Linked DNA regions of Polymorphobacter megasporae. The main gene of each other region encodes a partner of the protein of the gene in region 2 in a complex. Links are inferred from orthologs where the notes say so. Each region holds a gene or a part of one and is shown on either strand. Other genes may lie near its edges.

Evidence for each region. The genes of interacting proteins can lie anywhere in the genome.
Region 1: the proteins of uvrA (region 2) and mfd are in contact, whole or in part, in a crystal structure (PDB 4DFC), measured with the Escherichia coli proteins. The link is inferred for Polymorphobacter megasporae from one-to-one orthologs.

The regions. Positions count from the first base shown.
Region 1 is NZ_CP081848.1:1,997,513-2,002,353, forward strand. Bases 437-4,625 are described here. They hold mfd (transcription-repair coupling factor), read right to left. Parts: upstream 4,231-4,625; coding sequence 637-4,230; downstream 437-636. Other genes in these bases: KTC28_RS09530 (DUF3592 domain-containing protein), read left to right, coding at 437-636; KTC28_RS09540 (endonuclease domain-containing protein), read right to left, coding at 4,230-4,592. In the rest of the region: more of KTC28_RS09530, read left to right, coding at 211-436; KTC28_RS09545 (succinate dehydrogenase assembly factor 2), read right to left, coding at 4,711-4,841. UniProt on the Escherichia coli protein: Couples transcription and DNA repair by recognizing RNA polymerase (RNAP) stalled at DNA lesions. Mediates ATP-dependent release of RNAP and its truncated transcript from the DNA, and recruitment of nucleotide excision repair machinery to the damaged site.
Region 2 is NZ_CP081848.1:2,670,968-2,675,061, forward strand. What follows is about bases 494-3,935. They hold uvrA (excinuclease ABC subunit UvrA), read right to left. Parts: upstream 3,568-3,935; coding sequence 694-3,567; downstream 494-693. Other genes in these bases: KTC28_RS12445 (KAP family P-loop NTPase fold protein), read right to left, coding at 494-657; KTC28_RS12455 (hypothetical protein), read left to right, coding at 3,753-3,935. In the rest of the region: more of KTC28_RS12445, read right to left, coding at 1-493; more of KTC28_RS12455, read left to right, coding at 3,936-4,004. UniProt on the Escherichia coli protein: The UvrABC repair system catalyzes the recognition and processing of DNA lesions. UvrA is an ATPase and a DNA-binding protein. A damage recognition complex composed of 2 UvrA and 2 UvrB subunits scans DNA for abnormalities.

The sequences.
Region 1 (4,841 bases), 670 kb from region 2 along the record:
AGTGTGTCCACCGGCTTGCACGGGAGCCTGTGCTCGACTGGCCATATCTCAACCCCCTGCTGGAAATGCCGACAAAACTTGCCTCGATCTCAGTATCGATCTTCAACCGTAACGCTCTATCGAGATGGAAGTGCCTGTTTATAAAGTGTCGACAACGATTGATTGGTAACGCGGATCAGCTTGGCTGAATTTGGCCAAAGGGGGAGTGACATGGCAGATGGTGAGCCGCGCCGCATTGGAGCAATCCTGTTTGTGGGCATCGGCGTCGCTGCGTTGGCCGTGGGTCTATGGCAAGGCGTGCAGACCGAGCGCTTCGTCGGGCGCGCGGTCGCCGCCACCGGCCACGTCGTTGCAGTACCCGGCCAGGAGTCGCCGACGATGTCGGGCGCGCACCCGATGGTCGAGTTCACCGCCGCCGATGGCAGCATCGTCCGCTACCGGCAGGACGGGATGGGCGCGCGCACGATCGGCACGCCGGTCGACCTGCTCTACGATCCGGCGGCACCGGCGGACACTGCGGTCGTCGGCGGCTTCTGGACGCTTTGGTTTCCGGTCGCGGGGCCGATTGTCCTCGGATTGGCCTTCATCCTCGTGCCGCTGCTGGGCATTCCGATCGGCCTTCGCGGCGCGCGCTGACTACCGCCGCCCCTTCGCCTTGAACACGCTCGGCCGTGCCGGCATCGGCGCAGGCTTGCTCGCCAGTTTCGGTTTCGCCACCGCCTTCGGCTCCGCCGGCTTGACGCTCGCCCCGCCCGCGATCCGCGCCAGCCCCTTCGCCAGCGCCATCGCGCCCTTGAGCCGGGCCGCGGTGTCGCTCCATTCGCCGCCGACGAACAGCTTCTGGTCGGGGCGGAACTTGGCGCGGTCGCCGAGCCTCGCGACATAGTCCATCAGGCCGCCGCCGTTGGGGAACTGGTCGTTCTGGAAGGTGACGAGCGCGCCCTTCGCCCCGGCGTCCAGTTTGGCGATGTTGGCGCGGACGCAATATTGCTTGATCTCGATGACCTGGATCAGGTTGGCGACCTCCATCGGCAGCGAGCCGAAGCGGTCGATCATCTCCGCGGCGAAGCCGTCGATCGCGGCGCGGTCCTCGAGCTCGTTCAGGCGGCGGTACAGCGCCATCCGCAGGTTGAGGTCGGGGACATAATCCTCGGGGATGAGGATCGCGGCGTCGATCGTGATGGTCGGCGAGAAGCCCTCCTCGGGGATCTTGAGCCCCGCGGCGCCGGCGCGGGCCTCGACGATCGCGTCCTCGAGCATCGACTGGTAGAGTTCGAAGCCGATCTCGCGGATATGCCCCGACTGCTCGTCACCGAGCAAATTGCCCGCGCCGCGAATGTCGAGGTCGTGGCTCGCGAGCTGGAACCCCGCGCCGAGGCTGTCGAGCGACGACAGCACCTGCAGCCGCTTCTCGGCGGTCTCGGTGATGATCCGGTCGGCCGGCGTCGTCATGTACGCATACGCCCGCGTCTTCGACCGGCCGACCCGGCCTCGCAATTGGTACAATTGCGCCAGGCCGAACCGGTCGGATCGGTGGATGATCATCGTATTCGCGCTCGGGATATCGAGGCCGCTTTCGACGATCGTCGTCGACAGCAGGACATCGTAGCGGCGGTCGTAGAACGCGCTCATCCGCTCCTCGACTTCGCTCGGGGCCATCTGGCCGTGCGCGGTGACGAAGGTGACCTCGGGGACCGACTTGCGGAGGAATTCCTCGATGTCGGGGAGCTCGGCGATCTTGGGGGTGACGAAGAAGCTCTGGCCGCCGCGATAATGTTCGCGCAGCAGCGCCTCGCGCAGGACGACCTCGTCCCACGGCATGACGTAGGTGCGGACCGCGAGGCGGTCGACCGGCGGGGTGGCGATGATCGACAGTTCGCGTAAGCCCGTCAGCGCCATCTGCAGCGTTCGCGGGATCGGCGTCGCGGTCAGCGTCAGGACGTGGACGTCGGTCTTGAGGTTCTTGAGGCGCTCCTTGGCGGTGACGCCGAAGCGCTGTTCCTCGTCGACGATGACGAGGCCGAGGCGCTTGAACTCAATCGACTTGGCCAGGATCGCGTGGGTACCGACGACGATGTCGACGGTGCCGTCGGCAAGGCCGGCGCGCGCCTCGTTCGCCGAGCCGGCGGTGACGAGGCGCGACAACTGGCGGATCTCGATCGGCAGCCCGGCGAAGCGCTCCTTGAAGCCGGCGAAATGCTGGCGCGCGAGGAGGGTGGTGGGGCAGACGATCGCGACCTGCTGGCCGCTCATCGCGGCGGCATAAGCGGCGCGCAGCGCGACCTCGGTCTTGCCGAAGCCGACGTCGCCGCAGATCAGCCGGTCCATCGGGCGCCCCGATGCGAGGTCGCCCAAGACGTCGTCGATCGCCTTCATCTGGTCTTCGGTCTCGGTGTAGGGGAAGCGGTCGGCGAACTCGGCATAGCCCTGCGCGTCGGGAACGGCGGCGTCGGCTTCGCGCAGCGCGCGCGCGGCGGCGGTCTTCATCAACTCACCCGCGATTTCGCGGATGCGGTCCTTCATCTTCGCCTTGCGCGCCTGCCACGCGACGCCGCCGAGCTTGTCGAGCGCGACGCCTTCGGACTCGGAGCCGTAGCGCGACAGGACGTCGATATTCTCGACTGGCACGTACAACTTGTCGCCGCCGCCATAGCTGAGCATGACGCAGTCGTGCGGCGCGCGGCTCGCCTTGGTCGCGCCGATGTCGACCGCGAACAGGCCTTCGTAGCGCCCGATGCCGTGGTCCTTGTGGACGAGCAGGTCGCCGGGCGACAGCATCGCCAGCTCGGCCATGAAGGCGTCGGCCTTTTTGGCGGATCGGCGGCGGCGGACGAGGCGGTCGCCGAGCATGTCCTGCTCGGTGAGGACGGCGACGTCGCGCTGGCTGAAGCCGTGATCGAGCGGCAGGACGGTGAGGGCGACGCGGCCGTCGGACGCGATACCCAACGCCTCCTGCCACGAATCGGCGGTCGCGACGTTGGTCACGCCGTGGTCGCCGAGGAGCCCGCTCAGCCGCTCGCGCGACCCGTTCGAATAACTGGCGAGGATGATCCGGCGCTTTTCGGTGCGCAGCCGGTCGATGTGCTCCTTGACCGCTTCGTAGACGTTCGACTGCGCCGTCCGTTCGGGGGTGAAGTCGCGCGGCGGGGTCGTCTCGCAGTCGATCGTCCGGCGGGTGCCGTCGGGGACGCCGAACGGCGAGGTCAGATGCGTCCGCGTGCCGGCGAGCAACCGGGTCCACTCGTCGCGCCCGAGATAGAGCGATGCCGGTTCGAGCGGGCGGTAGCTGCCCTTCTTCGCCGACAGCGCGGCTTTGCGGTTGTCGTGATATTCCGCGATCGCCTCGAAGCGCGCATCGGCGGCAGAGGCGGTCCCGGCCTCGCGGACGACGACCGCACCGTCACCGAGATAGTCGAACAGCGTCGACAGGCCGGGCTCGAACAGCGGCAGCCAATGCTCCATCCCCGCGAGCCGCCGCCCGTCGGAGATCGCTTCGTACAGTGGATCGCCGGTCGCGGTCGCGCCGAACGCGTCGAGATAGCCCTTGCGGAACGCCTTGATGCTGTCGTCGCTGAGCAGGACCTCGTTGACCGGCAGCAGCGAGAAGCCCTTCGCCGTTTCGACGGTGCGCTGGGTGGCGGGGTCGAAACGGCGGACGGTCTCGATCTCGTCGCCGAAGAAGTCGAGGCGCAGCGCGTAGGTGTCGCCTGCGGCGAACAGGTCGAGCAGCCCGCCGCGAACGGCGTATTCGCCCGCCTCGAACACCGTGTCGGTGCGGACATAGCCGTTCGCGGTCAGCATCGCCGCAAGCTTGTCGCGGTCGATCCGCGCGCCGGGCTTGATCTCGGCGGTCAGGTCCTTGATCCGCGCCGGGGGCAGGGTGCGCTGGAGGACGGCGTTGACCGTGGTGACGAGCAACTGCGCCTTGTCGGTCGGGGCGGCCAAGGCGGAGAGCGCCGCCAGCCGGTCGCTCGACACCCGCATCGACGGCGACGCACGGTCGTACGGCAGGCAGTCCCACGCCGGGAAATACACCGTCTCGATCTCGGGGGCGAAATACGTCACCGCGTCGAGCATCCCGCGCGCCGAACTGTCGTCGGCAGCGATGAATACCGCGCGGCCCTTCGCGGCGCGCGCGACGTCGGCCATCAGCCACGGCTGGTAGCCGGCGACGCAGCCCGCGAGGGTGAGCGACTCGCGCGCGGAGATGAGGGATTTCAGGTCGAGCATTACTGCCCCCCCTCCCATTCAGGGGAGGGGGCCGGGGGGTGGGGCAGGGGCCCAAAACGAGGTGGCATCGCCCGCGCGGTCACGAAAATCGCGTCGAGGACACGATCGATGTCAGCGGAGACCTCCGCATTGCCGAAGCGCAAAACCTTGAAACCTTTTTGAAGTAAGTCGTCATCGCGGCGGATATCCTGTTCGGCGCGATGCGTCGCCCCGTCGAGTTCGACAACGAGTCCGACCAGCGGGCAGAAGAAGTCGACGATGTAAGGCTCGATGACCGACTGCCGCCGGAACTTGTAACCCGTCTGCGACGCGCGAAGATGACTCCATAACACGGCTTCAGGCTTCGTCGGGTCGTTGCGCATGCTGGTCGCAAAGCTACGGAGGCGGGGGTCCAATCGGGCGGTCATTGCGTGGCGACTGCCCCACCCCCGGCCCCTCCCCTGAAGGGGAGGGGAGGCAGAAAGAGAGGGGAGGCCGCGCTCACCGCATCGACCTCGCGATATAATCGAGCTTCCGCATCGCCGCCATCTGCTCGCCCTCGAAACGCTCGGGGGGCACGGCTTTCCCGATCGCCCACGCCATGATGTCGACGTCCTGCTCCTCGAGCAGCG
Region 2 (4,094 bases):
CCGACATCGATCGAGTTCATCGATTACGACTATCAGTGGTAAAGCAGTGCCGTCTGGTCGCGGTTCGGATAAAAGCTTGGGCAGGGAAGTAAGCGCCTCACGAAACGCTTTAAAACTATTTTCATTTTCTGCGTGCTTCTCAAGTGCGGATGCTACCGCATCGTCAGAAGCATCTCCCAACGCTTCTGCGATATCATCCTTCATGTCGGAAAGATGTTCAATTTCGGCGGCGCTGATTATGCCAAGAGTTGCAACCTTCACGCCAATTTTTACACCTGCGCCTGCTACCGCTTTACCTACTTTCGCTGCACGCGAAAGAAAGTTCGCATAGATAGGATCACCGGTCTTTCCAGCCTCTTTGCTAGCTCTAATAAAAGTCGATGCTACTGCATCATAAGGACTGGCAATATAGTCATAACCAAAAGCATCAAAGTAAATTGTTGGAAAACCTCTCGATCGTAGCAATGCTAACCACGATTTGACGAAGGTCGTTTTGCCGCTGCCCCACTTTCCATCAAAGATTGATACGGTGCCGTGCTCAAGGTTCTTAAACAACGACGTCAACCGAAGGGCCAAGTCTCGTTGCCCTAGGGTATCAGATCCATCGATAAAAGCCTTTTCGATCTCAGCCTCAGGCAATGAATAATTTAGCCGCATTCCGTCCCCCGCAAGTTGTATTGGTCAATCCTGTGATCACTGGGCAGGCAATAACCCCCGCAAATACCCCCCCGTGAAACTCCGCTCGACCTTCGCCACCTGCTCCGGCGTCCCCACCGCAACGATCTCCCCGCCCTTGTCCCCCCCATCCGGTCCGAGGTCGATGACCCAGTCGGCGGTCTTGATGACTTCGAGGTTGTGTTCGATGACGACGACGGTGTTGCCCTGGTCGACGAGGGCGTGGAGGACTTCGAGGAGTTTGCGGACGTCTTCGAAGTGGAGGCCGGTGGTGGGTTCGTCGAGGATGTAGAGCGTCTGGCCGGTGGCCCGCCGCGCGAGTTCCTTGGCGAGCTTGACGCGCTGGGCCTCACCGCCGCTGAGCGTGGTCGCCTGCTGGCCGATCTGGACGTAGCCGAGGCCGACCTCCAACAGCATCGCGAGCTTGTCGCGGATCGGCGGGACCGCCTTGAAGAACTCGACCCCGTCCTCGACCGTCATGTCGAGGACGTCGGCGATCGACTTGCCCTTGAACTTCACCTCTAGCGTCTCGCGGTTGTAGCGCTGGCCGTGGCAGACGTCGCAGGTGACGTAGACGTCGGGGAGGAAGTGCATCTCGATCTTGATCAGCCCGTCGCCGGTGCACGCCTCGCACCGCCCGCCCTTGACGTTGAAGCTGAACCGCCCGGGCTTGTAGCCGCGCGCGAGTGACTCGGGGAGGCCGGCGAACCAGTCGCGGATGTTGGTGAAGGCGCCGGTGTAGGTCGCGGGGTTCGAGCGCGGGGTGCGGCCGATCGGCGACTGGTCGATGTCGATGACCTTGTCGAGATACTGCAGCCCCTCGACGCTGTCGTGGGCGCCGGCGAGGATGCGCGCGCCGTTCAGTTCGCGCGCGGCGGCGGCGAACAGCGTGTCGATGGTGAAGGTCGACTTGCCGCTGCCGCTGACCCCGGTGACACAGGTGAAGGTGCCGAGCGGGATCGACGCGGTGACGTTGTGGAGGTTGTGCGACCGCGCGCCCTTGACGGTGAGCTTCTTGCCGCTGCCCTTGCGGCGCTTGGCGGGGACGGGGACGCTGCGCCGCCCGCTGAGATAGTCGCCGGTGACGCTGCCCGGCGTGTCGAGGATGTCCTGGAGCGTGCCCTTGGCGACGACATGGCCGCCGTGGACTCCCGCGCCGGGGCCCATGTCGACGACGTAATCGGCGGTGCGGATCGCGTCCTCGTCATGCTCGACCACCAGGACGGTGTTGCCGAGATCGCGGAGGCGCTTGAGCGTGATCAGCAGCCGGTCGTTGTCGCGCTGGTGAAGGCCGATCGACGGCTCGTCGAGGACGTAGAGGACCCCCGACAGGCCGCTGCCGATCTGCGACGCGAGGCGGATGCGCTGGCTCTCGCCGCCGCTCAAGGTGCCCGACTTGCGGTCGAGCGCGAGGTAATCGAGCCCGACGTTGTCGAGGAAGCCGAGGCGCTCGACGATCTCCTTCATGATCCGCTCGGCGATCTGGCGGTCCTTTGGATTGAGCTTGGCGGTGAGGTTCTTCGCCCATGGATACGCCTGCGACACCGGGCGGCGGACCGCGTCGGCGATCGTCTCGCCGTCGATCTTGACGCTCAGCGCCTCGGGGCGGAGGCGCGCGCCGTGGCAGACCTCGCACGGGGCCGACGACTGGTAGCGCGACAGTTCCTCGCGCATCCACGCGCTTTCGGTGGCGCGGAAGCGCTTGTCGAGGTTGGCGACGACGCCCTCGAACGCCTTGTTGACCTCATAGGTTTTGCGCCCGTCCTCGAAGCGTAGCGCGATCGCCTTAGACCCGGTGCCGGTGAGGACGGCGGCCTTCGCCTCGGGGGTGAGGTCGCTCCATTTCGACTTGAGGGTGAAGCCATAGGCGCGGCCGACGCTGGCGAGAACCTGCTGGTAATACGGGGAGGGCGGGTTCGACTTCGCCCACGGCATCACCGCGCCTCCGGCAATTGTCAGCGCCTCGTTCGGCACGATCAGCGCGGGGTCGAAGTACAGCTTCTCGCCGAGGCCGTCGCACGCCGGGCACGCGCCTTGCGGAGCGTTGAAGCTGAACAGCCGGGGTTCGATTTCGGCGATGGTGAAGCCGCTGACGGGGCAGGCGAATTTCTCGCTGAAGACGATGCGCTCGGGTTCCGGCGCGGCGACATGCTCGCCGTCGGGGGTGAGCGGGGCGTCGGCGTATTCGGCGATCGCCAGCCCGTCGGCGAGCTTCAACGCCGCCTCGAAGCTTTCGGCCAGCCGCGAGGCGATGTCGGGGCGGACGACGATGCGGTCGACGACGACGTCGATGTCATGCTTGTACTTCTTGTCGAGCGCGGGGGCGTCGGCGATTTCGTACAGCGTGCCGTCGATCTTGACGCGCTGGTAGCCGTCCTTCTGGAGCTGCCCGAGCTCCTTCCTGTACTCGCCCTTGCGCCCGCGAACGATCGGCGCGAGCAGTAGCAGCCGCGTCCCCTCGGGGAGCGCAAGGACGCGGTCGACCATCTGGCTGACGGTCTGCGCGGTGATCGGCAGGCCGGTCGCCGGTGAATAAGGCACGCCGATCCGCGCCCATAACAGGCGCATGTAGTCGTAGATCTCGGTGACGGTGGCGACGGTCGAGCGCGGGTTCTTGCTCGTCGTCTTCTGCTCGATGCTGATCGCCGGGCTGAGCCCCTCGATATGGTCGACGTCGGGTTTCTGCATCAGCTCGAGGAACTGGCGCGCGTACGCCGACAGCGACTCGACGTAGCGCCGCTGGCCCTCGGCGTAGATCGTGTCGAAGGCGAGGGACGACTTGCCCGACCCCGACAGGCCGGTGATGACCACGAGGCTGTCGCGTGGGAGGTCGATGTCGACGTCCTTGAGGTTATGCTCGCGCGCGCCGCGGACGCTGATGTGGGTCAGCATTGCGCAAACGCTCGCAGAGTATAGATCGACATGGCGCTATCTGTTCCATATTTGTTCGAAAAGCGCCAGGCTGAAACGACTGGAGCGGCTTTCGAAAAATAGGGAGGCGAGGCGCGCGCGGCAAGCGACCGGAACGGGTTTGCCCCGTGGCGCGTAGAAGCGGCAGCCCTTTGGGAGCGAATATGATGACCGACACCAGCGATACCGCCACAGACTCCGGCCGCCCGCTCGCCGACCCGAACACCCCCGTTCAGCCCGAGCACCGCGAGGCGCACGACGCCGAACATAAGCCGGCGCTGAAGCGCAACCCGTCCGACCCTGACGCCAAGCTCGATATCGAACTCGACGAGACTTTCCCGTCGAGCGACCCGCCGTCGAACACCCAGCCGGGCAAGGGGAGCGATCCTGCGCCGTCGAGCGGGTATAACGGGGGGTAGGGCAGGGTATCGCGCCGCACTATCGACGACGTGGGGGTGCGATCACGCTTCGCGGAAGATGTAGGAGCAGTTCGTAGCAGACTGTGATAT